DNA from 3 places in the Streptomyces sp. NPDC056231 genome. Region 1 is predicted to be linked to each of the others. Evidence: riboswitches for the same ligand, from Rfam matches in the RefSeq annotation. Region 1 holds a riboswitch; each other region holds the start of a gene.
What was found. A riboswitch is a leader RNA that binds a small molecule or an ion and turns the genes downstream of it on or off. The one in region 1 is predicted to bind cyclic di-AMP.
Positions count from the first base shown of each region.

Region 2: linked by a shared signal. The riboswitch ahead of ACNPQM_RS24300 (M23 family metallopeptidase) and the one ahead of ACNPQM_RS06020 (M23 family metallopeptidase) in region 1 are both predicted to bind cyclic di-AMP.
Region 3: linked by a shared signal. The riboswitch ahead of ACNPQM_RS18275 (transglycosylase SLT domain-containing protein) and the one ahead of ACNPQM_RS06020 (M23 family metallopeptidase) in region 1 are both predicted to bind cyclic di-AMP.

Region 1 is NZ_JBLVKW010000004.1:181,939-191,505, reverse strand. It holds gene ACNPQM_RS06050 (ATP-binding protein) at 1-218, opposite strand, end outside; partial or broken gene ACNPQM_RS06045 (LacI family DNA-binding transcriptional regulator) at 337-492, shown strand; gene ACNPQM_RS06040 (CobW family GTP-binding protein) at 614-1,723, shown strand; gene ACNPQM_RS06035 (DNA gyrase/topoisomerase IV subunit A) at 1,751-4,201, opposite strand; gene ACNPQM_RS06030 (M16 family metallopeptidase) at 4,415-5,791, shown strand; gene ACNPQM_RS06025 (M16 family metallopeptidase) at 5,818-7,200, shown strand; cyclic di-AMP (ydaO/yuaA leader) riboswitch at 7,409-7,576, shown strand; gene ACNPQM_RS06020 (M23 family metallopeptidase) at 7,589-8,377, shown strand; gene ACNPQM_RS06015 (GntR family transcriptional regulator) at 8,591-9,310, shown strand; gene ACNPQM_RS06010 (HPr family phosphocarrier protein) at 9,504-9,567, opposite strand, start outside.
Region 2 is NZ_JBLVKW010000034.1:3,789-13,355, reverse strand. It holds gene ACNPQM_RS24325 (STM4014 family protein) at 1-255, shown strand, start outside; gene ACNPQM_RS24320 (STM4013/SEN3800 family hydrolase) at 326-1,141, shown strand; gene ACNPQM_RS24315 (STM4012 family radical SAM protein) at 1,138-2,493, shown strand; gene ACNPQM_RS24310 (STM4011 family radical SAM protein) at 2,502-3,419, shown strand; gene ACNPQM_RS24305 (SGNH/GDSL hydrolase family protein) at 3,468-4,313, opposite strand; gene ACNPQM_RS24300 (M23 family metallopeptidase) at 4,480-5,397, opposite strand; cyclic di-AMP (ydaO/yuaA leader) riboswitch at 5,401-5,558, opposite strand; gene ACNPQM_RS24295 (alpha-galactosidase) at 5,841-7,946, opposite strand; gene ACNPQM_RS24290 (tyrosine-protein phosphatase) at 8,144-8,956, shown strand; gene ACNPQM_RS24285 (DUF6126 family protein) at 8,979-9,152, opposite strand; gene ACNPQM_RS24280 (helix-turn-helix domain-containing protein) at 9,186-9,567, opposite strand, start outside.
Region 3 is NZ_JBLVKW010000021.1:2,886-12,452, reverse strand. It holds gene ACNPQM_RS18305 (DeoR/GlpR family DNA-binding transcription regulator) at 1-18, opposite strand, end outside; gene ACNPQM_RS18300 (MFS transporter) at 93-1,289, shown strand; gene ACNPQM_RS18295 (hypothetical protein) at 1,541-2,260, opposite strand; gene ACNPQM_RS18290 (dihydrodipicolinate reductase) at 2,430-3,509, shown strand; gene ACNPQM_RS18285 (carboxymuconolactone decarboxylase family protein) at 3,506-3,985, shown strand; gene ACNPQM_RS18280 (GMC oxidoreductase) at 3,989-5,635, opposite strand; gene ACNPQM_RS18275 (transglycosylase SLT domain-containing protein) at 6,008-6,775, opposite strand; cyclic di-AMP (ydaO/yuaA leader) riboswitch at 6,780-6,965, opposite strand; gene ACNPQM_RS18270 (DUF5996 family protein) at 7,537-8,490, shown strand; gene ACNPQM_RS18265 (FUSC family protein) at 8,689-9,567, opposite strand, start outside.

The DNA of each region.
Region 1 (9,567 bases):
GCGATCTGCGGCTGCGCCGCCGTGCTCTGCGCGATGGCGAGCGCACGGCGCATCGCCTCGTCGTCGAGCTGCGTGCTGAGGGGTGCCAGGAAGAGGCCGGTGGCGAGTGCGGTGACGCCGGTGGCGATGGCGAGCTGCATCAGCAGCACCTGGGAGAAGACCCGCTGCGGCCAGCCGAGCCGTCGCGGTCTCCGGGGGGTGGGCGATGGTGCGCTCATCGCATGAAGGTAAGACGCAGTCCTGCACTTCCTGAAATTTCTCTTCATTCCCACTCCACGCAAGCCGCCTGCGCTTCTTCGCGGATCCTGCGTGCATGACGGACAGCCCTTTGCTCAGGTGGCACAGGAGGCGGGAGTCAGCGAGGCCGCGGTCAGCCGGGGGCTCAACGGCAAGCCCGGAGTCTGTGACGCCACCCGGAAGGTCGTCCTCTCCGCGCTCGGCGTCCTCAGCTACGAGCGTCCGACCCGGCTGCGCGGCGCGTGTGCCCGGCTGGAACGCCAATATCCTGGAGCAGGCGGAGGACTCGAAGATCATCCGCCCGGCGGCCCGCTCCATCGGTCCACCCCCGCCGCAGCCGGTACCGGCGCTGAGGTCCCTCCGAGAAAGGCCACCGTTGAGCCCGTCATCCCCGCCCCGCAGGCAGCAGATCCCGGTCATCGTCCTGGCAGGGTTCCTGGGTTCCGGCAAGACGACCCTGCTCAACCACCTGCTCCGCCACCGCGCGGGGAACCGGATCGGCGTGATCGTCAACGATTTCGGTTCGATCGAGATCGATGCCATGACCGTCTCGGGGCAGGTCGGCTCGACTGTCTCACTGGGCAACGGATGTCTGTGCTGCGCCGTCGACGCGAGCGAACTCGACACCTTCCTGGAGACGCTGACCCGCCCCGCCGTCGGCCTCGACGTGATCGTCATCGAGGCCAGCGGACTCGCGGAACCCCAGGAGCTCGTGCGCATGCTGCTGGCCAGCGACAACCCGCACATCGTGTACGGGGGACTGGTCGAGCTCGTCGACGCCGCCGAGTTCGACGCCGTCCGGGAGCGCCATCCGGAGATCGACCGGCACCTCGGCGTCGCCGATCTTGTCGTGCTGAACAAGACGGACCGGGTCACGGACGAGGAGCAGGACCGTATCCGGGACGTCGTCGCGGCGACCGGCAGCAGGGCGGCCGTTGTCTCCGCCGAGTACGGACGCATCGACCCGGAGCTGCTCTTCGACCCGGCGCTGCGGCCGGACGGCGAGGAGCGGATGCGTCAGCTCTCCTTCGAGGACCTCCTGCTGGACGAGGCGGGCGGCGAGACGCACACCGGGCATCTGCACACCACGTACGAGAGTGTCTCGTTCAGCGCCGATGTACCCATGAACCCCCGCCGAACGATGGAGTTCCTCGACTCCCGGCCGGAGGGCCTCTACCGGATCAAGGGGTACGTCGACTTCGGCTCGGGAGACCACGGAAACAAGTACGAGGTGCATGCGGTCGGCCGGTTCCTGCGGTTCGCCCCGCGGCCCTGGAAGCGCGACGAACCGCGCCTCACCCAGTTGGTGCTGATCGGCTCCGGCATCGACCCGGAAGCCCTGCACAAGGAACTGGCCGACTGCCGCGAGAGCACCGAACCACCGGTGGAAGCAGGGCCGGCGCCGGACATGACGCAGGACGCCGCACATGAGCAGAGCATGTGGGGCGTCCTGCGTTACGTACAACGGCCGGCCGAAACCGACTGACGCATCCGGCCGACGGTATCCCGCCGGTTACACCGGTCCGGCGACCACAGCGACCGGCTTGGCCAGCGGCGTCCCCGAACCGTCGCGCCGCGGATCCGGCTCCGGCAGTTCGGACGGGGTGCCGTTCTTCTGTGCCGCCCGCGCCGGGACCGCACCCGCCCAAGCGAACACCAGGACGTCCTCGCCCTTGAGGAAGCGCTGACAGCGCACCCCGCCGGTGGCCCTGCCCTTGCGCGGGTACTGGTCGAACGGCGTGAGCTTCGCCGTCAGCACCGAGTCGTCCAGCGTGCCGTGCGAGCCCGCCACCGTGAACACCATCGCGTCCGCCGCAGGGTCCACCGCGCCGAACGAGAGCACCTCGGCGCCCTCCGCCAGCTTCACGCCCGCCATGCCGCCCGCCGGGCGGCCCTGCGGCCGTACCTGGGCCGCCTGGTAGCGCAGCAGCTGTGCGTCGGACGTGATGAAGACGAGGTCCTCCTCGCCCGTGCGCAGTTCGGCGGCGCCGACGATCCGGTCACCATCCTTGAGGGTGATGACCTCCAGCTCGTCCTTGTTGGCCGGATAGTCCGGCACCACCCGCTTGACGACGCCCTGCAGGGTGCCGATCGCCAGGCCCGGGGAGGACTCGTCGAGCGTGGTGAGGCAGATGACCTCCTCACCGGTCTCCAGCGTGAGGAACTCCGAGACCTGTGCCCCGCCCGAAAGATTGGGGGCGGCATGGGTGTCGGGCAGCTGGGGCAGGTCGATCACCGAGAGCCGCAGCAGCCGCCCTGTCGACGTCACCACGCCGACATCGCCACGTGCCGTCGCCGGCACGGCCGACACGATCACGTCGTGCTTGGCGCGCTTGGCGTCCTCGGTGACGACGATCGGGTCGCCGGTGGCCGTACGGGCCAGCAGACCGGTCGAGGACAGCAGCACCCGGCAGGGGTCGTCCGCGACCTCCAGCGGCACCGAGGCGACCTGCGAACCGGCCGACTCCAGCAGCACCGTACGCCGGTCGGTGCCGAACTTCTTCGCGACCGCGGCCAGTTCGGTGGAGACCAGTTTGCGCAGCGCGGCGTCCGATTCGAGGATCGTCGTCAGCTCGTCGATCTCGGTGCTGAGCCGGTCCCGCTCGCTCTCCAGCTCGATCCGGTCGAACCGGGTCAGCCGGCGCAGCGGGGTGTCCAGGATGTACTGCGTCTGGATCTCGCTCAGCGAGAAGTGCTCGATGAGCCGCTCCTTCGCCTGCGCGGAATTGTCGCTGGACCGGATGAGCCGGATGACCTCGTCGATGTCGATCAGCGCGACGAGCAGGCCCTCGACCAGGTGCAGCCGGTCCCGGCGCTTGGTCCGGCGGAACTCGCTGCGGCGGCGCACCACGTCGAAGCGGTGGTCGAGGTAGACCTCGAGGAGCTCCTTGAGACCCAGCGTGAGCGGCTGTCCGTCGACCAGCGCCACATTGTTGATGCCGAAGGACTCCTCCATCGGCGTCAGCTTGTAGAGCTGTTCCAGCACGGCCTCGGGCACGAAGCCGTTCTTGACCTCGATGACCAGGCGCAGGCCGTGCTCGCGGTCGGTGAGGTCCTTGACATCGGCGATGCCCTGGAGCTTCTTCACCGAGACCAGGTCCTTGATCTTGGCGATCACCTTCTCCGGGCCGACGGAGAAGGGCAGTTCGGTGACGACCAGGCCCTTGCGGCGGGCCGTCACATTCTCCACGGTGACCGTCGCACGGATCTTGAACGTGCCGCGCCCGGCTGCGTACGCGTCCTTGATCCCGCCGAGGCCTACGATCCGGCCACCGGTCGGCAGGTCGGGTCCGGGGACGAACCGCATCAGGGTTTCCAGGTCCGCGCCCGGATGCCTGATCAGGTGGCGGGCGGCGGCGATGACCTCGCCCAGGTTGTGGGGCGGCATGTTGGTCGCCATGCCGACCGCGATCCCGGATGATCCGTTGACCAGGAGGTTCGGATAGGCGGCGGGGAGGGCGACCGGTTCCTGTTCCTGTCCGTCGTAATTCGACTGGAAATCGACGGTGTCCTCGTCGATCGACTCCGTCATCAGCGACGTGGCGTCGGCCATCCGGCACTCGGTGTACCGCATGGCGGCCGGCGGGTCGTCGTTGCCGAGCGAGCCGAAGTTGCCGTGCCCGTCGACGAGGGGGAGCCGCATCGAGAACGGCTGCGCCATCCGGACCAGCGCGTCGTAGATCGACGCGTCGCCGTGCGGATGCAGCTTGCCCATGACCTCGCCGACGACGCGGGCACACTTCACATAGCCGCGGTCGGGGCGCAGCCCCATCTCGTTCATCTGGTACACGATGCGGCGGTGCACCGGCTTCATGCCGTCGCGGGCGTCCGGCAGGGCCCGTGAGTAGATCACCGAGTACGCGTACTCGAGGAAGGAGCCCTGCATTTCGTCGACGACGTCGATGTCGAGGATCTTCTCCTCGAAGTCGTCCGGCGGCGGGGTCTTCGTACTGCGGCGGGCCATCGCTGCTGCGACTCCTTCACAGATCTGTTCGGGCAACCTCTGGTTCTGACGCGGACCATTGTGGACCGCCGCACTGACAACGCCGACCTCGACCCGTCCCAAGCGCACTTTCACACGAACTTCCCCGGCACGGGAACTTCGCCAGGTGCCGGTGCGCTTGCTTACAGTGGCAGGTCTCGCAGGAAATCCAGTATCGCGATCGAAGGGACGTACATGCCCATGGGTCACACGGCCACAGCCCAGGCCGGCTCCGGCGGCTTGACAGCGACCGAGCACCGTCTGGCCAACGGCCTGCGCGTGGTGCTCTCCGAGGACCATCTGACCCCGGTCGCCGCGGTGTGCCTCTGGTACGACGTCGGGTCGCGCCACGAGGTCAAGGGGCGCACAGGTCTGGCTCACCTCTTCGAGCACCTGATGTTCCAGGGCTCCGGGCAGGTCAAGGGGAACGGACACTTCGAGCTGGTGCAGGGCGCCGGGGGCTCCCTCAACGGGACGACCAGCTTCGAACGCACCAACTACTTCGAGACGATGCCCACGCATCAGCTGGAACTGGCCCTGTGGCTCGAAGCCGACCGGATGGGCTCGCTGCTCGCCGCGCTCGACGACGAGTCCATGGAGAACCAGCGGGACGTCGTCAAGAACGAGCGCCGCCAGCGGTACGACAATGTTCCGTACGGCACGGCGTTCGAGAGGCTGACCGCCCTCGCCTACCCCGAGGGCCACCCGTACCACCACACCCCGATCGGCTCGATGGCCGACCTGGACGCGGCGACGCTCGAAGACGCGCGGACCTTCTTCCGTACGTACTACGCGCCCAACAACGCGGTGCTGTCGGTCGTCGGCGACATTGACCCCGAGCAGACGCTCGCCTGGATCGAGAAGTACTTCGGCTCCATCCCGTCCCACGACGGCAAGCAGCCGCCGCGCGACGGCACGCTCCCCGAGATCATCGGCGAGCAGCTGCGTGAAGAGGTCCACGAGGAGGTCCCGGCGCGGGCGCTGATGGCCGCCTACCGGCTGCCGCACGACGGCACCAGGGAGTGCGACGCCGCGGATCTCGCGCTGACCGTGCTCGGCGGAGGCGAGTCCTCCCGGCTGCACAACCGCCTGGTCCGCCGCGACCGCACGGCCGTTGCGGCAGGCTTCGGGCTGCTGCGGCTGGCCGGCGCGCCCTCGCTCGGCTGGCTGGACGTGAAGACCTCCGGCGGTGTCGAGGTGGCGCAGATCGAGGCCGCGGTCGACGAGGAGCTGGCCCGATTCGCCGCCGAGGGCCCCACGCCCGAGGAAATGGAGCGCGCTCAGGCACAGTTGGAGCGCGAGTGGCTGGACCGGCTCGGTACGGTCGCGGGCCGCGCCGATGAACTCTGCCGGTTCGCCGTGCTGTTCGGCGACCCGCAGCTCGCCCTCACCGCCGTCCAGCGGGTCCTCGACGTCACTGCGGACGAGGTCCAGGCGGCGGCCAGGGCCCAGCTGCGCCCCGACAACCGGGCGGTGCTCGTCTACGAGCCGGTCGAGCCGGCCGAATCCGCCGACGCGGAAGCCGACGAGACGGACACCGACACCGACGCGCACGAAGGGGCGGACAAGTGACCGACGCTGCCGCGACTGGAGTATCGATGGAGTACCACCCGCAGCCGACCCCCGGCACGGCCAGGCCCTGGGCCTTTCCCGCACCCGAGCGCGGCGCCTTGCCCAATGGGCTGACGGTGCTGCGCTGCCACCGTCCCGGCCAGCAGGTCGTCGCGGTCGAGATCTTCCTCGACGCCCCGCTGGAAGCCGAGCCCGAGGGGCTCGACGGCGTGGCCACGATCATGGCGCGGGCCCTTTCCGAGGGCACCGACAAGCACTCCGCCGAGGAGTTCGCCGCTGAGCTGGAGCGTTGCGGCGCCACCCTCGACGCACACGCCGACCATCCCGGCATGCGGGTCTCCCTGGAGGTTCCGGCATCCCGGCTGGCCAAGGCGCTCGGGCTGGTCGCCGAGGCGCTGCGGGCGCCGGCGTTCGCCGACAGCGAGATCGAGCGACTGGTGAACAACCGGCTCGACGAGATTCCGCACGAGCAGGCCAATCCGGCCCGTCGTGCCGCCAAGCAGCTCTCCAAGGAGCTCTTCCCGGCCACGTCGCGGATGTCACGCCCGCGCCAGGGCACCGAGGAAACGGTGGAGCGGATCGACTCCGCGGCCGTGCGCGCCTTCTACGAGGCCCATGTCAGGCCGTCCACCGCGACCGTCGTCGTCGTCGGCGACCTCACCGGTATCGACCTGGACGCCCTGCTCGCCGACACCATCGGCGACTGGACCGGGAACACTGTGGAGCCCCGTCCGGTCCCGCCGATCACCGCCGACGACACCGGCCGCGTGGTGATCGTCGACCGTCCGGGCGCCGTGCAGACGCAGCTGCTGATCGGCCGGATCGGCGCCGACCGGCACGACAGCGTGTGGCCGGCCCAGGTCCTCGGCACCTACTGCCTGGGCGGCACACTCACCTCCCGGCTGGACCGGGTGCTGCGCGAGGAGAAGGGCTACACCTACGGCGTGCGGGCCTTCGGTCAGGTCCTGCGCTCGACGGCCCCGGACTCCGCCTCCGGGGCGACCGGCGCGGCGATGCTGGCGATCAGCGGCTCGGTGGACACGGAGTCCACCGGACCGGCGCTCGACGACCTGTGGAAGGTCCTGCGGACCCTGGTGGCCGAGGGACTGACCGACGCCGAGCGCGAGACTGCTGTGCAGAACCTCGTGGGTGTCGCCCCGCTGAAGTTCGAGACGGCTGCCTCCGTCGCCGGCACGCTCGCCGACCAGGTCGAGCAGCACCTCCCGGACGACTACCAGGCGCAGTTGTACGCCCGCCTGGCCGAGACCGGCACGGTCGAGGCGACCGCGGCCGTGGTCAACGCCTTCCCCGTGGACCGGCTGGTCACGATTCTCGTCGGCGACGCTGCGCAGATCGAGGAGCCGGTCAGGGCGCTGGGCATCGGAGAGGTTTCCGTCGTCACCGGCTGATGCACCAAAGCCCCACAAAGAGGGGCGAAGAGAGACCCTGGCGAGTCACTTCCTGCCAGGGTCTTCCTTTTTGCCCGATTTGAGGCGAAAGCTTCTTGCTTGCCCTGTGGGATGCGCTACAAAGCGCCCTGTCCGTTTGGTGAATGAAAGTGCCCCCGCCTAGCGTCGGCTCCGCTGTCCGTCACTCGTATGCCGCATCCGTGGCGCCGGGCAGTGATCGCCGAGTCCCCGTCAGGCGCGAGCCCGGGGAGCCGGGGACCCATGCAGTCCTTGGGGTGAATCGGATGCCGTGACCTCCTGTGAGGCCGGGGATCCGTAGGAGACCTTCCTGCTCCGAACCCGTCAGCTAACCCGGTAGGCGAGAAGGAAGGAAAGGACCAGCTACTCCATGGCGTTCACCCGCCCCACCGGGAAGCACCGTGCCCCGAGCCGCCTGAAGCGCAGGAGCGCACGCGTCGCCGGAGTCGCGACGCTGGCGACCACCGGCGTCATCGGCGGACTGGCCTCTCCGGCCCTCGCCGCGGATGCCGAGGCCCCCTCCGGCAATGAAACCGGTCTGACCCAGATCGTCGCCATCGAGGACGCCCTCGCCGACCAGGTGGCCACCCAGGCCGAGGTGCAGAAGCGCCAGGCCGACGTCGCCACGAAGGCTGCCGAGGCTGCCAAGGCCGAGGCGGCGGCGAAGGCCAAGGCCGAGGCCGAGGCCCGCGCCAAGGCGGCCCGTGACGCGAAGGCCCGCGCCGCCCGTTCCGCCGAGCGCACCCGCCTGGGCTCCTATCAGCTCCCGGTCGCCGGTTCGTACGTCACCACCGGCTACAAGTCGAGCGGATCCCTCTGGTCCTCCGGTCGCCACTCGGGCATCGACTTCCACGCCGCTTCCGGCAGCTCCGTCGTCGCCGTCGGCGCCGGCACGGTCGTCGAGGCGGGCTGGGGCGGCGCATACGGCAACAACATCGTGCTGCGGATGACGGACGGCACGTACACCCAGTACGGCCACCTCTCCTCGATCGGCGTCTCCGTCGGCCAGACCGTCGGCGCGGGCCAGCAGATCGGCCTCTCCGGCTCGACCGGCAATTCCACCGGACCGCACCTCCACTTCGAGGCCCGCACCACGCCTTCGTACGGCTCCGACATGGACCCCGTGGCGTACCTGCGCGCCCATGGCGTGAACGTCTGACCGACGTCCCGTCCCCACACCCCGAAGGCCCCGGCTTCCGCCGGGGCCTTCGGGGTGTCCGCCCCTGCCGAACCGCCCGGCGGAACCGTCCCCGGGCCAGAAGGTATTCATGGTTTTCGGACCGGCTTCGGAAATGCGGTCGCCTTGCAATAGAGTCGCAGAACATGCGTCGATCGGCCGCGTTTCGCGGGGGATTAAGGCGGAGGTTCGGACATGCGCATTCCGGCGCAATCGGTATGCACGGCAATCCGTGACGAGATCGTCTCCGGTGTCTTCGAACGCGGTGGCAGACTCACCGAGGAGCTGCTCGCGCGTCGTTACGGGGTCTCCCGTGTCCCCGTGCGGGAAGCGCTGCGCACCCTGGAGTCCGAGGGCTTCGTGGTCACCCGCCGGCATGCCGGTGCCTGTGTCGCCGAGCCCACCGAACAGGAGGCCGCCGACCTTCTGGAGGTACGGATGCTGCTGGAGCCGCTGGGTGCGGCCCGTGCCGCGCAACGCCGCACCGAGGCACACCTCAAGGTGCTGCGCGGCCTGGTCAGGCTGGGTCAGGACAGAGCGCGGCGAGGTGCGGGGGAGGATCTGCACTCCCTGGGCAGCTGGTTCCACGAGACGCTCGCCCAGGCGTCCGGCAGCCCCGGGCTCATCGCGCTGCTCACCCAGCTACGCCACAAGATCGCCTGGATGTACGCGGTCGAGCAGCCGGCCCGCCCGGTCGACCACTGGGGTGAGCACGGAGCCATCGTGGACGCCGTGGCGCGCGGCGACGCGGATCGGGCCAGGGCGCTGGCCGCCCAGCACGCCGCGCGGGCCGCCGCCGCGCACCGGCTGCGCCGCGCGGGCGGTGCTCCGGGCCGCGATGCCGGCGCCCCCCGTTCCGGCGGCCGGGTGAGGACTTCGCAACATGCCGTAAACACCGCGAGCGGCCGGTATTAACACCTGCGCCGTATACAAGGTGAAGTAAGTGTGCGGGGCTTTCTTTTGGCTGCCCGAAATTCGCCCCGGAGGCATTGTCGGTATCAGAAAACGAAGGAGCCGCGATCCCGGTTGGGGGTATCGCGGCTCCGTCACGGAAATGGACCCGACAGGAACCGGCCGGAAAGGCTTCCCCCTGATCGGAATCCTGGAATCAGACGGTCTCCGGGAGCTCCTCGAGCCCCTCGGTGACCAGCTTCGCCAGCCGGTCGAGCGCG
Region 2 (9,567 bases), on a different contig from region 1:
AGCTGGTCCGAGGCCCTGGCCGTGTGCGAGCGCGCCGCTGCCTGCTTCCCGGACACGCTGTGTGTGGCCGTCGATCTGCTGCCCGCGACCGGCTGGCGGCGGTTCGCCGTCGGCGAGGTCAACGCCTTCGGCGACCTGCTGCCACGCCTGACCGGGATGCCCGGCAGCGGCTTCGAGGGCCTGGACACCTACGCGACGCAGGTCGTCGCCGTACTGAACAGAGCAAGGAACCACCGTGCAAGCGCCACCCCCTGACGCCGGACAGTCCGCCGCCGACATCCGCGACGCGGACGCCGCTCCCTCGGAACACGCCGGGAATCCGGACATGAGCGAGATCGTGGGCAGTCACGATCTGCTCCTCATCACCCTCGACACCCTGCGCTACGACGTGGCGGCGGAGCTCGCCGCCGCCGGACGCATCCCGCATCTGGCCCGCCATCTCCCGGGCGGCATCTGGGAGAAGCGGCATGCCCCGGGCAGCTTCACCTATGCCTCGCACCAGGCGATCTTCGCGGGATTCCTGCCGACGCCCGCCGCCCCCGGCCCGCACCCCCGGCTGTTCGCGGCACGCTTCGCGGGCAGTGAGACCACCGCTTCCCGGACCTTCGTCTTCGACACCCCGGACCTGGTGTCCGCTCTGGCCGGGGCGGGTTATCGCACGGTGTGCATCGGAGGCGTCGGCTTCTTCAACCGGCAGGGCCCGCTCGGTTCCGTGCTGCCGGCCATGTTCCAGGAGAGCCATTGGGAACCCGAGTTCGGCGTCGCGTCACCCACCTCCTTCGAGGCCCAGGTGGCACGGGCCGAGCAGGTCGTCGCGGGGCTTCCCGCCGAACAACGGCTGTTCCTCTTCGTCAACGTGTCGGCGCTGCACCAGCCCAACTGGTTCCACCAGCCCGGCGCCACCCGCGAGTCGGGTGACTCCCGCGCCACGCACGCCTCCGCCCTGGAGTACGTCGACGCACACATCGGTCGGCTCCTTGCCGCCGCAAGCAGCCGTCGGCGCTGCTTCGCCATCGTCTGCTCCGACCACGGCACGGCGTACGGGGACGACGGCTACACCGGTCACCGGCTCGGCCACGAGTCCGTCTGGACCGTTCCGTACGCGCACTTCTTCCTGGAACCGGGGGCCACCGCACGATGACCAGTCCGCACACCGTCCGCCCGTACCAGAGCTACGTCTACGCCTATCCGCACAAGACGGCGTACCGCCCGCTCACCGGCCATCCCGTCGGCCGTCCCGCGCTGCGCGAGCTGTGGGCGGGAGAACGCAAGGACGCGCTCTCGCTCTATCTCCACATACCGTTCTGCGAGGTCCGCTGCGGTTTCTGCAACCTCTTCACCCGGATCGGCGCCCCCGACGAGCTGACGACGCGCTATCTCGACGCACTGGACCGGCAGGCCACCGCCGTGCGTGAAGCACTGGGTGACGACGAGCCGGTGCGGTTCGCAGCAACGGCGTTCGGCGGGGGCACCCCCACCTTCCTGACGGCCGCCGAGTTGGAGCGGCTCTGCGACATCGCGGAGAAGCGGATGGGCGCCGACCTGCGGTCCGTGCCGCTGTCGGTCGAGACCTCGCCGTCGACCGCAACGACCGACCGGCTGGCCGTCCTCGCCGACCGCGGGACGACCCGGATCAGCATCGGCGTACAGAGCTTCGTCGACGCCGAGGCACGCGCGGCGGTCCGTCCCCAGCGCCGCGCCGATGTGGAGGCGGCGCTCGGCCGGATCCGGGACGCACGCATCCCGGTCCTCAACATCGACCTGATCTACGGCATCGACGGACAGACCGAGATCAGCTGGCGTTCCTCGCTGGACGCGGCCCTCGCCTGGCTGCCGGAGGAGCTGTATCTCTATCCGCTGTACGTGCGCCCGCTGACCGGCCTGGGCCGGCTCGGCGACGAAGCAGCAGCGGACGAGGCCTGGGACAATGAGCGGCTCCGGCTGTACCGGGCGGGCCGGGAACATCTCCTCGCCCACGGCTACGAGCAGGTGTCGATGCGGATGTTCCGCCGCGCCGACGCCCCGCAGCAGGGCCCCGCCGATTATGCGTGCCAGACGGACGGCATGATCGGGCTGGGCTGCGGCGCACGCTCGTACACCAGCCGGCTGCACTACTCCTTCGACTACGCGGTGGAGATGCGCGAAGTGCGGGCGATCATCGACAGCTACACCGCCACCGAGGACTTCTCCCGCGCGGAAGTGGGGCGGTATGTCGATGGCGACGAGGCGCGCAGGCGCCACCTTCTGCAGTCCCTTCTTCAGGCCGAGGGGCTGCAACTGGCCGAATACCGCGAGCGGTTCGGCACCGCTCCCGGTGACGACTTCCCAGGTGAGCTGGACCGGTTCGAGGCGCGGGGCTGGCTGGACGGGTCCGCCGTGGCGTCCGGGCTGCTACGGCTCTCGCCCGAGGGGCTCGCCCATTCCGACGCGCTGGGTCCCGAACTGTTCTCCCCCGCTGTACGGGCCGCGATGGCCGCGTACGAACCGAAGTGAGCACTCCCATGGATCTGACGATCCTCTATCGGGGTCCCCTGGCGTCGTGCGACTACGACTGCCCGTACTGTCCGTTCGCCAAGCGGCGCGACAGCCCGGAGCAGCTCCGTGCCGACCGCGCCGCGCTGGAGCGGTTCACCGCGTGGGCGGCGGCGCAGACCGGGGACAGGATCTCGGTGCTGTTCACACCGTGGGGCGAAGGGCTGGTCCGTTCCTGGTACCGCCGCGCGTTGGTGGAACTGGCGCAGCTGCCGCACATCGGCCGGGTCGCGATCCAGACCAATCTCAGCGGTCGTACACGGTGGCTGGCCGAGGCCGGCGGAGCCGACCGCGACAAGATCGCACTGTGGTGCACGTACCACCCGGGGCAGACACCGTACGACCGTTTCCTCGCCAGGTGCCGGGAGCTGTCCGCTCTCGGTGTCCGGTACAGCGTCGGTGTCGTCGGTCTCGAGGAGCATGTCGACGAGGCGCGGCGGCTCCGTACCGACCTGCCCGACGAGGTCTATCTCTGGGTCAATGCCGCTGAGGGGCAGAGCTACACGGACGAGGAGGCGGACCGCTGGACGACCCTCGACCCCCTGTTCCCGTACAGCCGTCACCCGCACCGCTCGGCAGGCATGCCGTGCCGGACCGGCGAGTCCGTCATCTCGGTGGACGGCGACGGCACGGTGCGCCGCTGCCACTTCGTCCCGGCCGAGCTCGGCAACCTGTACGACGGCAGCTACCGGCGCGCGCTCGGTCCGCGGGCCTGCCCGCTCAGCGTCTGCGACTGCCACATCGGCTATGTGCATCTGGAGACGCTGCCGTTGTACGACGTCTTCGCGGGTGGCGTCCTGGAGCGCATACCGGCCCGACGCCCGGACATACCGGCGCCCTCGGGGCGCCGGTTCCTGCCGGTGTCCCCCGTCGCCGGACCGGCCTGAAGCCCCCGAGAGGCAGAAGGGGAACGGGCCCGTCCGGCAGATGACGCCCTAAAGCGGCAGGAGGTCCGGCCGCTTCGCCTCGACGTGGTCGCCGGAGGACTCGCCGCGCAGGCGCCGCCCTATCCACGGAACCAGGTACTCACGCGCCCAGTGGATGTCGTCGCGCCGGACCTCCAGCGTGCCGCGCTGTGCCTGCGGGGGCCATTCCTGGTCGGGGTCGGCCGGCACATCGAGGCCGAGGACCTGGGCGGCGCGCAGCGCGACCCGGGTGTGCCCCTCGGGCGACAGGTGGAGCCGGTCGTCGTCCCAGGCCCGCCGGTCCTGCACGGACTTCAGCGACCAGAGGTCGAGGACCGGGCAGTCGTAGCGATCGGCGATGGAGCGCACATGGGCGGTGTACGTGGCGATCTTGCCGCGCAGATGACGCAGGACGGGAACGCCGCGGGTGTCGAAGCCGGTCGTCACCAGGACGGTGCCGACCGAGTCGGTGAGCTCGGCGACCGCGCGCTCGAAGCGCTCGGCCACGTCGTCGGGGTCGGTGCCGGGCCGGATGATGTCGTTGCCGCCCGCACAGAAGCTCACCAGATCGGGCGCGAGCTCCTTGGCGCGCGGTACCTGCTCCTCGACGATCTGGTCGAGGAGGCGTCCGCGTACGGCGAGATTGGCGTACCGGAAGATTCCATGCGCGGAGCCCTCGGGGCTCGTAGCCGCTTCGGGGTCCGGGAGCTGGTCCGCGAGAAGTACCGCGAAACGGTCCGCCCAGCCGACGAAGGTTCCGTCCGGGCCGGGGTCTCCGACTCCCTCGGTGAAGCTGTCGCCAATCGCTGCGTACGACCCGATGGCGCCATGCCGGTTGATGACGCCACGTTGATTGTTTCTCGAATCGTCTGCCACAAGCGCATATCCTGCACCGCCGAATGTGACCTACGCGACCGTAATAAAGGGTTGACGGGTGGTGAGATAGACCACCTGGTCAGGTTTTGGTAAACGGGGAATAAGTAAAGGGACGGCGCGCCGATGCGCACCGCCCCTTCACCGAGCCGACCGGATCAGCCGTGGATCAGACGTAGATCCCGTGCGAGGCCAGGAAGGCGATCGGGTCGATGTCCGACCCGTACGCCGGGCCGGTGCGGATCTCGAAGTGCAGGTGCGGGCCGGTGGCGTTGCCGGTGGCACCGGAGAGGCCGACCTGCTGGCCTGCGGTCACGGTCTGGCCCGCCGAGACGGAGAGCGAGGACATGTGGCCGTACTGCGAGTAGTGGCCGTCGGCGTGCTTGATGACGACCTGGTTGCCGTACGCGCCACCCCAGCCGGCGGTGACGACGGTGCCGGAGGTGATCGCCTTCACGCTGGTGCCGGTGGGAACCGGGAAGTCGATACCCGTGTGGCTGCCGCTGGACCAGTTGGAGCCGGAGGCACGGTAGGCGGTGGTGTGGTTGCCCGGGACGGGGTGGACGTAGCCGGAGCTGTTGCTCTGGCCGGCCGAGGTGGAGACCGTGGTGGTCTTGACGGAGTCCGAAGCCTTGGACTGCGACGCGGACTTGTCGGCCGAGGAGGTCGACGGAGCCGGGGCGGACTGCGTGGTGTCCGTCGTCGCGGCGGAGCCGGCCGGCTTGCCGCCGAGCGTGAGCTTCATACCCGGGAAAATCAGGCTCGGGTTCTCGCCGACGACCGTGCGGTTGTCCTGGTACAGCTTCTGCCAGCCGCCCTCGACCTGCTGCTCGGCGGCGATCTTCGACAGGTTGTCACCACCGACGACGGAGTACGTCCGGGTCTCGGCCTGCTTCTTCACGACCGGCGCGGCCTCGGCGGCGTGTGCGGCTGCCGACTGCGCGGTGGGCGCGGCCTGCTCCGCGGCGTGGGCACCGGTGGCGCCGAACAGCGGAAGGGCGATAACAGCCCCACCGGCACCGATAGCGGCGACGCCACGAGCGATCGTGCTGGACTTGGTACGGCGATGCTTACCCGATGCGGGCATGAAGAAGTTCCTCTCCGGCGCCTGCGAGGTGAGCTGTCGGGTTCGGGCTGGAGATGCCCGGTCGCAGTTCGCGACTTCACCCCGAGCCGGCCGGATTTCTCCGGGCGGCGGCTTACCTGGTTCCCCCGCTCCTGCCACACGTGAGTGGGTGCGAATTCCGGGCGGCGGCAGGATTTGGCGGTCCGTCCGGATTGAGGGTGACCGTAGGCGAGCGAGGACAGCGGAAACAAGCCACTCATTACTCAATGGATTCCGCACCGGGAAATCGGCGCGGAATCCCGGTCACCCTCTGTGGATTACGGATCTTGGCTTTCCGCGCGTCGTCAGGAATACCCATCCCTGGCACCACCACACACCGTCACGAATATGATCCCGCTCACGAGGAGGCCATCATCTCCCGTAGAAATAGGCTATGTTCCGCTAAAAGACGCAATACGGACACGTCACGGGCGTTCACCACGTCGGAGCCTCAGCACCTTCGCGTCCAGGTCCCCCCTCAGCCCGGTGTGCAGACCCTGATGCAGCAGCACAGCACCGTGGTGGACCGCCCCGGTGCCCAGGTCGGTGTAGGTCGCCGCGGGGTCGAGCCCGCGCAGCCGCAGGGCCGGCGGCCGCTCCCCGTACCGCTGTGCCTCCAGCCACATCAGCACCACGGCCTCGTCGCCGTGCACGTACTGCACGGCACTGAGCCCACCGCGTGGGGCACGCAACCGGTGCAGCGCGCCGTGCTGCACCGCGGGACGGATTTCCTTGTAGAGATCCACCCAGCTCCGCGCCTCGGCCAGCTCCTCGTCACTCCACTCGGTGAGATCCCCGCCGACCCCGAGCACCCCGGCCATCGCGCTGACGAAGCGGAAGCGCAGCGAACTGACCCTGCTGTTGAGCTGGACATTCGGACTGTCGGTGACCCAGGCGGCCATCACCCGCGCCGGATGGATCTGCCCGAAGCCCTCCTGGATGGCGAGCCGGTCGAGCGGGTCGGTGTTGTCGGAGGTCCACACCTGGTCGGTACGGGCGAGGATCCCCAGATCGATCCGGCCACCGCCGCCCGAGCAGGACTCGAAGGCGACGCCGGGGTGGGCGGCCCGCAGCCGGTCGATCAGCGCGTAGAGCGCGTCCACATGCGCGATCCAGAGCTTCTGCGGATAGCCCTCGCCCGGCCAGCCCGCATCGGTGAAGCAGCGGTTGAAGTCCCATTTCACATAGTCGATCGGGGCGCTGGAGAGCAGCCTGTCGAGCTGCTCCCACACATGGTTCTGCACATCGGTCCGGGCCACGTTGAGCACCAGCTGATGACGGAATTCGGTCCGGGTCCTCCCAGCGAAGTGCTGCACCCAGTCGGGGTGCGCGCGATACAGATCACTGTCGGCGTTCACCATCTCCGGCTCGACCCAGATGCCGAACTGCATGCCGAGTCCGTGCACTTCGTCGGCGAGCGGCTTCAGCCCGCCGGGGAACCGCTCGGGGTTGGGGGTCCAGTCACCGAGTCCGGCCCGGTCGCTGGTGCGCTGCCCGAACCATGCGTCGTCCACGACGAACAGCTCGACGCCCATCGCCGCGGCGCGCACGGCGAGGGCGCGCTGCTGGTCCTCCGCGATATCGAAGCCGGTCGCCTCCCAGGAGTTGTAGAGCACCGGCCGCAGGCTCTCGGCGTCCGGGACGACATGGGCCAGCTGCCAGGCGTGCCAGGACCGGCTCGCCCCGCCGAACCCTTCGGCGCTCCACAGTCCGGCGAACACCGGTGTGGTGTACGTCTCCCCCGGTGCGAGCAGCAGCAGCCCGGAGTCGTCGTATCCGGCGCCTCCGGTGATCTGCACGAGCCCGTCGGGGAGCTGCTGCACCGCGATCCGCCACGAGCCGGACCAGCCGAGCGCGCAGCCGTACACCTCGCCGCCCTCCTCGGTGGCGGCGCCGTCCGCGTCGAGCGCCACCCAGGGCAGGAACTGGTGTCCGGTGTGGCCGCGCCTGCTGGAAAGGACCTTCTCGCCGTACGTCAGCTCCGACCGTACGAGCTGTGACTCGGCCGCCCAGCGACCGTGCAGGTGGCTCAGCCGCCAGCTGTCGCGGGCGGGCAGCGCCCAGGCCGCCGCGTCGGCGCGCAGCAGCTCCAGCGGCGGACCGTCAGGACCGGTGTGGGTGACAGTGGCCCAGCGCTCGATGACATCGGAGTCGTCCCGCATCCGGTAGTGCAGCGTGAGCGCAAGCTGCTGCACCGGGTCGACGAACGCGATACGGAGTTCGTCGCCGTCCACGGCGGCCCCGGCGAACGCCCATTCGGTGCCACGGACCTCGGGGGTGCGTACGGAGAGAGCGGGCCGGACGAAGCGGGGGCCACCCTCGACCGGGTACTCCTCCCGGCCGTCCAGCTGCGACTCGAAGCCCCGGAAGGGCGGCTCGGGCGCGGCAGCGAGGGCCTCGGCGGCCGCGAGGGAGATCCGCGGCCCCCAGTGCAGATGCAATAGTTCGTCCCGGCCGGTGAGGTGCAGCGCGTAGCTGCCGCTCGCCCCGGTCAGCAGCCAGGTCCGACCCTGCTCACCTGTCTCGATCATGCCATCCCCCGCATTCCCACAGTTCCGCACATCATCGACCGCCGACCGACGGCCGGGCAACGCCCGTGCGAGGGGAATTCCATGGGCTGTTCAGCAGGAAACGGCCGAGAGGATGGCCAGAGAATTCAATGTCGTATCGTCGCAGGAACTGACCTCGCCGGCGAGCCGCGCCGACGCCAGACACTCCAGGAGACACCGTGACGCAGCAGGTGCCGCAGGTCCCGTCGACGGAACCCGAACTGGCAGGTGTGCGCAACTTCCGCGATGTGGGCGGACTGCCTACCGTGGACGGCCGCCGGGTGCGGCATGGACGGCTCTTCCGCAGCGGTCACCTCGCGCACGCCACCGACGAGGACGCGGCGTTCCTCGGCAGCCTCGGGCTGCACACGATCTTCGACTTCCGCAATGCGGCGGACCACAGGCTCGAAGGCCCGGACGTGGAGCTGCCGGGCGTGCGGAATGTGAACATTCCGCTCTCCGACCCGGCTGACGGCACCGAGTTCTGGCGGATGGTCCGCGACGGCGACATCGCACAGCTTCGCTCGGTCCTTGCCGACGGCAAGGGAGCGGCACAGATGACCGCCTCGTACAAGGCGATCATCAGGGATCGCACTGCTGAGCACGGCCGGGTGCTGCACGCCCTGGCCGAGGACAGCGTTCCCGCTCTGATGCACTGCGCGGCCGGCAAGGACCGTGCCGGTCTCTCGATCGCGGTTTCGCTGCTGGCGGTCGGCGTCGAGCGCGAGGCCATCGAGGCCGACTACCTGAAGTCCAACGATCCGCACCGCCGGTACAAGGTCCGGCGCACCGACACCTCGGCGACCGGGATGTCGCCGGAGGTGATGGAGCTGCTCAGCCCGCTCTTCGACGCCCGCGCCGAGTACCTCGCCGAGGCCTTCAGCACCATCGAGGAGACCTGGGGCAGCACGGACCGCTATCTCGCCGAGGGCCTGAAGCTGACTCCGCAGATCCTGGAGCGGCTGCGCGGACGGCTCCTCGAAGAGGTGTAGCCGGACCGCACGGCGGTCGATGTCAGCCCTTTCCGGCCACCGCGAAGAGCAGGTACAGGAAGGCCGCGAAGATGTGTCCGGCGATGAGATAGGCGAACAGCCTGATCACCACGCCGCGAGGAAACTTCCGCTCCTGCGAGTCATAGTTCTTCTGGGACCTCGGGGTGAGCGGATCGAAGTGCTCTGAATCGGACATGACAGTCCTTTCCGGTGACCGGCCGGGCCGGTCTCAGCGATGGTGGGTACCGCTGCCGAGGCACAGCTCGGCGGCGGGGCTCTGCAACAGGGTGTGGACGAAGAGCAGCTCGGATCCGTCGCGGTCCACGGCTGCGATCCGGTGCGGGGTGAGCGAGTCGAAGTGGGCGCTGTCGCCCGGGTCGAGATCGTGCACGGTGTCGCCGAGGCTCACCCTCAGCCGCCCGGCAAGGACGTACAGCCACTCCTCGCCGGGATGGACCCGCACGAGATCACCCTGGGCGCCGTACGGAACCCGGACGCGCAGGGCCTGCATCGCCCGGCCGGACCCGCCGGCCTGCTGGTACATCCAGCCGTCGGCCTCTGCCCCCTCGAACCGGCCACCGCGGACGATCGCGTCACGTTCGGGGGCGATC
Region 3 (9,567 bases), on a different contig from region 1:
TCGATCTGTGCTCGCCACATCAGCGATAGAACACCATTGATGTTCACTGTGCAAGCTTTCGAACATCAATGATGTTCGATATGTTCATTGACATGGAGAGATCGCTGCGGACCGGCCGCCTGGTCACGACCGCCTACTTCGCCCTGAACGGCTTCGTCCTGGGGATGTGGGTCGTCCACATCCCTGCTGTCGAGCGCCACGTGGACATCAGTCATGCCGTGCTCGGCTGGCTGCTGCTGCTCCTCGGCGCGGGAGCCTTCGCGGGGATGCGGATCACGGGCCCACTCACCGATCGGTGGGGCGCCCGCGTCGTAGTACCCCTGAGTGCGGCCCTGTGCAGCGCGGCCGTGGTCTTTCCGGGTCTGGCCACGAACGCGTGGACGCTGGGAGCCGCACTCGCACTGCTCGGACTCGGCAACGGCTGTCTGGACGTCAGCATGAACGCCCACGCCATCCAGGTCGAGCGGGGCTACCGACGCCCCGTCATGTCCGCCTTCCACGCCACGTTCTCCATCGGTGGCGTCCTTGCCGCGCTGGTGGGCGCGCGCACGCTCAGCTGGGGCTGGAGCCCGGCGGCGACCCTCGGCTCGGTGGCCGTCCTCGGCCTCGCGGTCGCCGCACTCGCCGCCCGCGGGCTCCTGCCTACCGAAAACGCCGTCCCCTCCCCTGCCGAGGAGGCTTCCGGCGGTCAGACACAACCGGTGCACCGGGCATCCCGCCGCATCTGGGCGCTGGCCGCGCTCGCGCTGATGCTCATGCTCTGCGAAGGAGTGGCCAACGACTGGAGCACTCTGCATCTGCGGGACGTCCTGAACGCCACCGCCGCCACCGCCGCTCTCGCCTACGGTGCGTTCGCGACTGCCATGACCATCGGTCGTCTGCTGACCGACCGAGTGGCCATGCGTTTCGGGCCCGTCGCCATCCTCCGCTACGGGGCGGCCCTGGCCGCGGTCGGGCTGACGACAGCCACGTTCTCCACCTGGATCCCGCTGGCCCTGGCCGGTTGGGCCGTGTTCGGGGCCGGGCTGTCCGGCTGCATCCCCCAGCTCTTCAGCGCCGCCGGCCACGCCGACCCGAGCACCGCCGGAACGAACGTCTCACGTGTCGCCGGTCTGGGCTATCTCGGCATGCTGGCCGGTCCCGCCGTCATCGGACCGCTGACACACTTCCTCCCGCTCAACCTGACCTTCCTGCTGCCCCTTGGATTCTGCGTCGTGGCCGCGTGCGCAGCCGGCCTGCTCCGCTCACCGCACAGCGCTCCCAGCCGTCTGCAGGCCGAGGCGGCATGACCGGCACGGACCGCACGAGCTCCCTGTCCACCCGCGTCGTCCTCGCCGCACCGCTCACGAACACGGTCATTCCCCGGCCGTGACCCACGTGGTGGCCGGTGCACCGGATCGGACGTGGCAAGAGCGCCGACGGAAATAGCGGGAGCAACCAGGGAGGGCATGACCGGCATTATTCAGCGCCGGGGACGTGACGTGCGTCAGATGCGCGAGCTCGGCGGGCCTGCCCTCCGCGACGAGCCGTCCACCCCGGCTCATCCTCGGGTTGCCCCTGCAAGCCACGTGCGCCAGACATGGCGTGTGCTGGGGACCTCGGGGTGGTCGAGGAGCCAGAGAACGTATCCGGCGTGGCACCGCGCCCATGGACGGTCCGACCGGGCCGCGGTGTCGAGTCTGCCGCGCAGATCCTCGCAGTCCACGGCCCGGGCAACGCGCACGTACTCACGGTCCTTGCAGCGATGGGCCCGCTGGACGACGACCTCGACCAGGTCGATGAGTTTCGTCCTGACCGTCTCGTCATGCCCGACGACAGCCACATCCCGTATGAGGCTCTGTTTGGTGCCCCAGGCCTTGGCGTGGCGCGTCCACTCCTGCGGGTATCGGGCCTCCCACTCCAGGAAGAGCAGCGCGTACGGAAGCCCCGGCCAGGTCCTGATGTCCGCACCGACCGGGAGGTTCCACAAGCCCTCGGGGATCGAATGGCTGCAGACGTCGTGGTACCTCTCGTACGCCTGCCGGAAAGCCGGTTCCCGGTACTGCTCCTCCGTCCCCAGCGGAAGCGTCAGCCACCACAACTCGTTGAATCGGTCGAGCGCGTCCTGGGCGTTCTTCCTGGCAACGGCCAGAGTCGCAACCGCCGTGGCCCGTTCCTCGGGGTCGTCCGAGATCAATCCGAACGCCCAGCCCAGCCGCTCGTCCCAGGCGCGTGCGTCGTCGCCGCCTGCGCTCGCTCCAGCATCCCGTTCCTCGGTCACACCGCGATCATGCCCCAGGCGCCGGCCCGGAGGTGTGCCCCATTCGGTGACGACGTAGCCGGCGCGGCCCGAGCGGCGTCGTGGTGGCCGCCGACTCCCCTGCCCCGCCCGGCGAATTCGTCGCGTCGCGGCACTAGGAAGTGATAGGCCCTGTCGCTACCCTCCGCGCATGATTTCCACGGTTGTCTGGGGCACGGGAAACGTCGGCCGCGCCGCGATCCGCGCAGTCGAGGCCCATCCGGCGCTCGAACTCACCGCCGTACTCGTCCACAACCCCGTCAAGGTGGGACGCGACGCGGGCGAACTCGGTGGGCTCGGTCGTCCGCTGGGGGTCATGGCGGGCGCCGACGTCGATGGCGTGCTGGCCACCGGTCCCCGGGCCGTCGTGTACGCCGCGTCCGGCGACATCCGCCCCGACGAGGCCCTCGCCGACATCAGCAGGGCGATCCGGGCCGGGGCCGTGGTCGTCACCCCCGCACTGTACGCACTGTACGACCAGTTGGGCGCCCCGCCGGAGCTGCGGGATCCGGTGCTGGCCGCCATCGCGGAGGGTGGCGGCTCACTGTTCGTCTCCGGTGTCGACCCCGGCTGGGGCAACGACGTCCTCCCGTTGCTGATCAGCGGACTCGGCACCTCCGTGGACGTGATCCGCTGTCAGGAGATCTTCGACTACTCCACCTACGACCAGGAGGAATCGGTCCGGTACCTGGTCGGCATGGGCCAGCCGATGGAGTACGAGCCGCTGATGCTCGCACCGACCGTCCCGACCATGGTGTGGGGTGGACAGATACGGCTGATGGCCAGGGCCCTGGGAGCCGAACTCGACGACATCCGCGAGACGTTGGACCGGCACCCGCTCGACGCCACGGTGAGCACCAGGACGATGGGCACGTTCGAAGCCGGCACCCAGGGCGCCGTGCGGTTCGAAGTGCAGGGCATCGTCGGGGGCGAACCCCGCATCGTCATCGAGCACATCACGCGCATCCACCCCTCCTGCGCACCGGACTGGCCGAAGCCGCCCGACGGGGACGGCGCACATCGAGTCATCATCGAGGGCCGCCCGCGCATCGAGGTCACGGTCGAGGCCACCGACGAGGGCGAGAACAGGTCCGCGGGCGGGAACGCCACCGCGGTCGGCCGGCTCGTGAGCGCCATCGACTGGCTCGTGGACGCGCAACCAGGACTGTACGACGCGCTCGACGTCCCGCTGCGCCCAGCAGTCGGCAGGCTCGGAAGGAGACATCCATGAACATCGACATCCCCGAGGGCAAGGACGCGATCGAGTACGTGTGGGGTGAGATGGTGCCCGGGATCGGGATCGCCGCATCGAACTTCTCGATGTCGGTGTACGCCCACACGACCCTGGGACTGCGCGAGTTCGAAGCCGCACGGTTGCGGATCGCCCAGATCAACGGGTGTGCCTTCTGCCTCGACTGGCGAACCGAACGGGACGGCGTGAAGGTCGAGGAGGAATTCGCCGACGCGGTGACCCAGTGGCGTACCACCGACGTGTTCGACGACCGGACCCGGTTGGCCGCCGAATACGCCGAGCGGTACGCCCTGGATCACCACAACCTCGACGCCGCGTTCTGGTCCCGGATGACCGCGCACTACAGCCAGCTCGAGATCGTGGAGCTGAGCATGAGCATCGGATCATGGCTGGCGTTCGGCCGGCTCAACCATGTGCTGGGCCTCGACACCAGGTGCGCGCTGCCCGGCCGTTGACCGTCACAGGTCGGTGGCGATGATCTTCTCGATGTTCCGTTCGGCGAGCGCGGTGATGGTGACGAACGGATTGACGCTGGTGTTGCCGGGGATCAGCGAGCCGTCGATGACGTACAGGCCGGAGTAGCCGTGCAGGCGGCCGTAGTTGTCGGTGGCCCGGTTCAGCACCGCGCCGCCGAGCGGGTGGTACGTGAGGTGGTCGCCCCAGATCTTGTAGGTGCCGAAGAGATCGGTCCGGTAGATCGTCCCCTCCTTCTGGTTGATCCGGTCGAAGATCGTCTTGGCGGCGTCGATGGACGGCTGCTTCCAGGCGGTCTGCCAGTTCAGGTCGACGGTGCCCGTCGCGGCGTTCCAGGAGAACTCGGCCCGGTTCGGGTTCTTGGTGATGGACAGGTAGAACGACGCGTACGTCTCGATCCCGGTGGGCAGCGGCGCGACTTCGGCGAACGCGCCACCGGCGGCCCAGTTGTCGATGCCGCCCGTGGGAATGGACGCCTGGAGGCTGCCGGTCGGGTCCCACATGTGGTTGGCCCGGCCGCACATGACATTGCCGTTGTCGCCCCACCCTTTACCGATCTCGTTGTTCAGGCCGGCGAGAGCGCCGGTGGCCTTCAGCTTCACCAGCAGCTTGCTGGTGCCCACGCTGCCGGCCGCGAAGAACACCCGGTCGGCGGTCACCGTCTTGGTGACCGTGGTGACACCGCCGGTGTCGATCTGGTCGATGACGACCGTGTAACCGCCACCGGCCGCCGGGGCGACCGAAGTGACCTTGTGGAGCGGCGAGATGACGACCCTGCCGGTGGCTCTGATCCGGTCGATGTACGTTTTCTGCAGCGACTTCTTGCCGTAGTTGTTGCCGTAGAGGATCTCGCCGGCCAGCGCCGACCTGGGGACGGCTCCGGCCTCTTCCTGCTTCATGTAGTCCCAGTCGTACACGGTGGGCACGAAGACGAACGGGAAGCCGGCGCGCTGGGCCTGCTCACGGCCGACCCTGGCGTACCGGTAACACGCGGCGGTGTCGAACCAGGCCGGGTCGATGGTGCCGACCCCGAGCCCGGCATTGGCGCGCGGGTAGTAGATGTCGTACATCTCGTCGGCATCCACCGACGGGAGGACGGCTCCGAAGTTCTCGCGCTTGGGAGTGACCGCCATCCCACCGTTGACCAGCGAGCCGCCACCGACGCCGCGGCCCTGGTAGACGGTGATCCCGCTGAACTCCTCGGCGTCGAGGATCCCCGTGTTGCGAGTGATGTTCTTGTCGATGGGGAAGCCGAGGAAGTTGCTGAGGGGCTGCTTGGTCCTGGTGCGGAGCCAGTACGACCGGCTGTCCGGGGATGTCGTGTTGGCGAAGATCTTGCCGTCCGGGCCGGGGGTGTCCCAGGCCATGCCCATTTCGATCATGTGCACGTCGACGCCTGCCTGGGCGAGACGCAGTGCGGCGACGGAGCCGCCGTATCCGGTGCCGATCACCAGGGCCGGGACATGGGCCCCGGAGTCGATCGGGGCAGTTGCAGAGCCGACCCCGGCCTGGGCCGCGGTGGTGGTGTGACCCGCGAGGGCCACGGCTCCTAAAATAGAACCAGTTCCTGTGATGAACCTTCGACGCGAAACGCCCCTGGGGCCTGCATTATGCATGGTAGAGTCACTCATGTGACACGCCTCACTCTCCAGAGAGTGAAACTGGTTCTACTGCTGTTCGCGCGTTAAGTCACTACATACCCATGGGTAACATGCGCCCGACCGAGGCACTCCGGATGCACAACGCCGCGCGTCAGGCGGGCCGGCCCCGGCGACCTTCCCCGATCGGCCGGGTGCCCTCACCCCCTGGGGTGAGCCCCATGTCGGCAGCTGTGACACTTTCGCCCACGCAGGGTTCGTCGAGGTCAGCAGGCCCACACTCGGGCGGGCCGCCATGCGGATCGACCTCTGAATCGCCCTCCGTACGCGACACCGACGGGAACGGGTGGCGAAGTCCCATCGGACCTTCGCCACCCGTCATGCCCGAATCGACCCGACCGGGCGTCAGTAGGCCCCGAACACGTTGTCGATCGAGCCGTACTTGGCGGCGGCGTAGTTGCACGCGGCCGTGATGTTGGCGACCGGGTCGTAGGGGTCCATCGACGTACCGGGCACGTGGTAGGCCCGGAACGTGGGGTCGATGACCTGCAGGAGACCCTTGGACGGCGTGCCCTTGGCGGCGTTCGAGTCCCAGTTGTTGATGGCCCGGGGATTGCCCGCGGACTCGCGCATGATGTTGCGGTGGATGCCGTCGTAGCTGCCGGGGATGCCGTGCTGGGCCATGACGGCCAGCGACTCCTTGATCCAGCCATCGAGGTCGTTCGTGTACGTCGCGGGCTTCGCGGTGACGGCAGCGGCCGTGCTCGCGGCCGTCGTGGACGCGACTGCCGCGGGCGCGCTGGCGCCGATGGTGAGCTTCTGGCCCGCGTGAATGACGCTGGGGTCGGCTCCGATGACCGCTCGATTGTCCTTGTACAGCTGCTGCCAACCGCCGCTCACGGAATGGCTCAGGGCGATCTTGTAAAGGGAATCACCGGCTATCACGGAATAGACGGTGGGCGTGGCTGCCCGCACGGCAGTCGGCTTGGCGGGGGCGGCAGCGGCCGCCACCGTCTTGGCGACGGCTGCAGGGACAGGCTGCGCCGGCGCTGCCGAGGCAACGGTCGCCCCGATCATCGGAAGCGTGAGAGCGGCTCCGCCCGTGCTCACGGCGATGAATCCGCGAGTCAGCGAACTGAACTTACGACGACGGTGGTTAACCTGTGCGGGCATGACGTATTCCTCTCCGTCGCCTACGAGGTGAGCTGTCGGGTTGAGGCTGGAGTTGCCTCGCCGTATGGGAATACGACTTCACCCCTAGCCGTTCCGGATACCGGATCGGCGGCTTACGCGGGTCCCCCGCTCCTGCCGTACGTGAGTGGTCGGGTTACCGGACGGCGGCAGGATTCGGCGTTCCATCCGGATTGACGGTGACCGTAGGCGAGAAACTCCGACCTGAACAAGCCCACATTTCTCGATCACAATTCATTTACAAGATCGAGTCGCGGAAATTTCCGCAATCCACCCCGGTCCGTGAAGCCAACTTTCTTGGCGCAGAAGGGAACCGGGCGGTGCGCCGCTTCGCCTGCGGGCCCGGAAGGTGACTCTCACCACTCGGCCCGAAAAGGGCGATTTGCCCGGCACGAAAGCCTTCGGACCAACGCGGGTTGCACGTTCACCAGCACGGCAAGCAACTTCCCTTTATCGCCAAAATTGGGACATTCAGGAGATTTTGACGCCAGGGGCAGACATTCGGGCTCCGGCTCGTCGGGAAGGGCACCCGGGGGAGACGACCGGGAGCAGTCGCGCGTCATCCGCCTGCGCCGACTGCGGCGCGCGAGTGGCCGCCCACCGGCCAGGTCGTGCATGTTCACGCGAACGACACCATGGCGGCCGCACAAGGTGCCGTAGATCTTCGGGGTGGCCATGATGGTGCGGAAGAACGCCCTGCCCACCCGCCGGGACCGCCCGGCAGCACGAGAGAAGTGATGGCGATGGAGCTGTTCCCACCCATGCCGCTCGCCGAGTGGCATGACACCAAAGAGACGCTCCACCGCTTCGCGCAGATCGTCGGAAAGATCCGTCTCGCGGCCAGTGTCCAGCGCAACCACTGGTGGAACGTTCCGTTTCACCTCACTGGCCGGGGTATCACCACCCGCCCCATGGGGCAGATCGACGGCAACCCGATTTTCACGGTGGACTTCGACTTCGTCGGCCATCAACTCGTCATCACAAGACTGGACGGCGTGAGGGTCTCGTTCCCGCTTTCGGGCCAGTCTGTGGCTTCCTTCCACAAGAAGATCATGGCCGCCCTGGACGCGCTGGGTATCGAGGTGGATATCAGATTTCCCAAGCCATTCGATCTGTCCGACGCCGACCGGCCGTTCGCCGAGGACACGGAGCACGCGGCATACAATCCCGAACAGGCAAACCGGTATTGGCAGGTACTCAGCCAAGTGGCGCTGGTACTGGAGGAATTCTCCGCACGGTTTTCGGGGAAAGTCAGCCCCGTGCACCATTTCTGGCACACCTTCGATATCGCTCACACCCGCTTTTCGGAGCGTCAGATCGACCAGCCCGAGCAGATCGACCCGGTGACGCGGGAGGCCTACTCCCGGGAAGTGATCAGCTTCGGTTTCTGGTTCGGTGACGACAAGTTCGCCGCGCCCGCGTTCTACTCGTACACCGCTCCCGAACCGGCGCGGCTGGCGGAGGAACCGCTCACCCCGGTGTCGGCGCAATGGGTGGATCGTGGCGGCAGCCACCTGGCGGTGCTGCCGTACGACGCGGTCCGCACCGAGAGCGATCCCCGTGCGGCCGTACTCGCCTTCTACGAAAGCGCCTATCAGGCCGGAGCGGGGCGCGCCGGCTGGGACATCGACCGTCTCGCCTGTCCCGGCGGGATCACCGATCCGTGCCTGAGGACCCGTACGCCTGCCGGTGGATGAGGAGCACGGCTCCAGTGCTGCTGCCGCTCCCAGTCCGCGGGGATCTTGCCCTGGGAACCCGGGGTCGGCTGGGCGACCGGGTGCGAGATGGGCCGGAGCAGCTCCAATCCCTCGTCATATTCCTCGGCCTCGTTGTTCCGGAGCCAGTTCTCCCCCGGCTCGAAGCCGGCCGGGAAGGGATGTCCCATCGCCTCGCCCTCACCCTCCCGGGACTGTCGGCTGCGGAGCCCGGTGGCTGCCGAGCCGCCGCCGCAGTGCGGCGAGCCGGGGATGACGTTCGTGCAGTTCAGCGGAGTGGCGGTCGAGTTCCTCGCCAAGGCGTTCGGCGCGTTTGTCGATGTCCAGCTCATCCAGAATGCGGTCGACCTCGGCGAGCAGCGCACCGTGCAGTTGCCACTGTCGGGGGTGCTCCTGAACGTCCTCCAGCAGGAGGTCGGCCACCACGTCCCGAGTGGCGCGGCTGGCGGCCAGTGCGGCGGCAAGTCGCGACTCCGCGTCCTCGGCATTGGCGGACACCGGGGTGGTGATCAGCGTGGAGAAGCTCTCGACCGCGTCGGCCATCTGCGCGAAGAGTTCCCGGAGCGCTTCGGCCACGTCCTGCGGGAACATGGTTTCCCCGGTCCGGGTTTTGGCCAGGTCCGTCAGCGTGCGAGCCAGCACACGGAGTACAACGGCACAGATCTCCAGTGTGTCGAGTCCGGTACGCAGGACGATGCGGTACAGAAGGCCCTGCCGGATCCGGGGGTTGAGCAAGAGGCTCTCCTCGGCCTGCCGGAGCGAGGCGTCGACGGCCACGATGTCGTGGTCCAGTCTGCGGGCGTCGTGCAGTCTCGCCGCCGCCTGCGCGACCGACATGTGGCCGCCGACCTCCTCGCCGATGGCCCGGAACATCCCTCCCATCTCGCGCGCCAGTTCGTCGATGGACACGCCCGCGTTCTGCACCCATACGGGCGGTGCGAGCAGGTTGAACAACAGGCCGACGCCCGCACCGATCAGGGTCTCCAGAACGCGGTCCCAGGCGGTGGCTGCGACCTGGGAGACACCGAGGACGAGCATCGCGCTGATGGCGACTTCCGG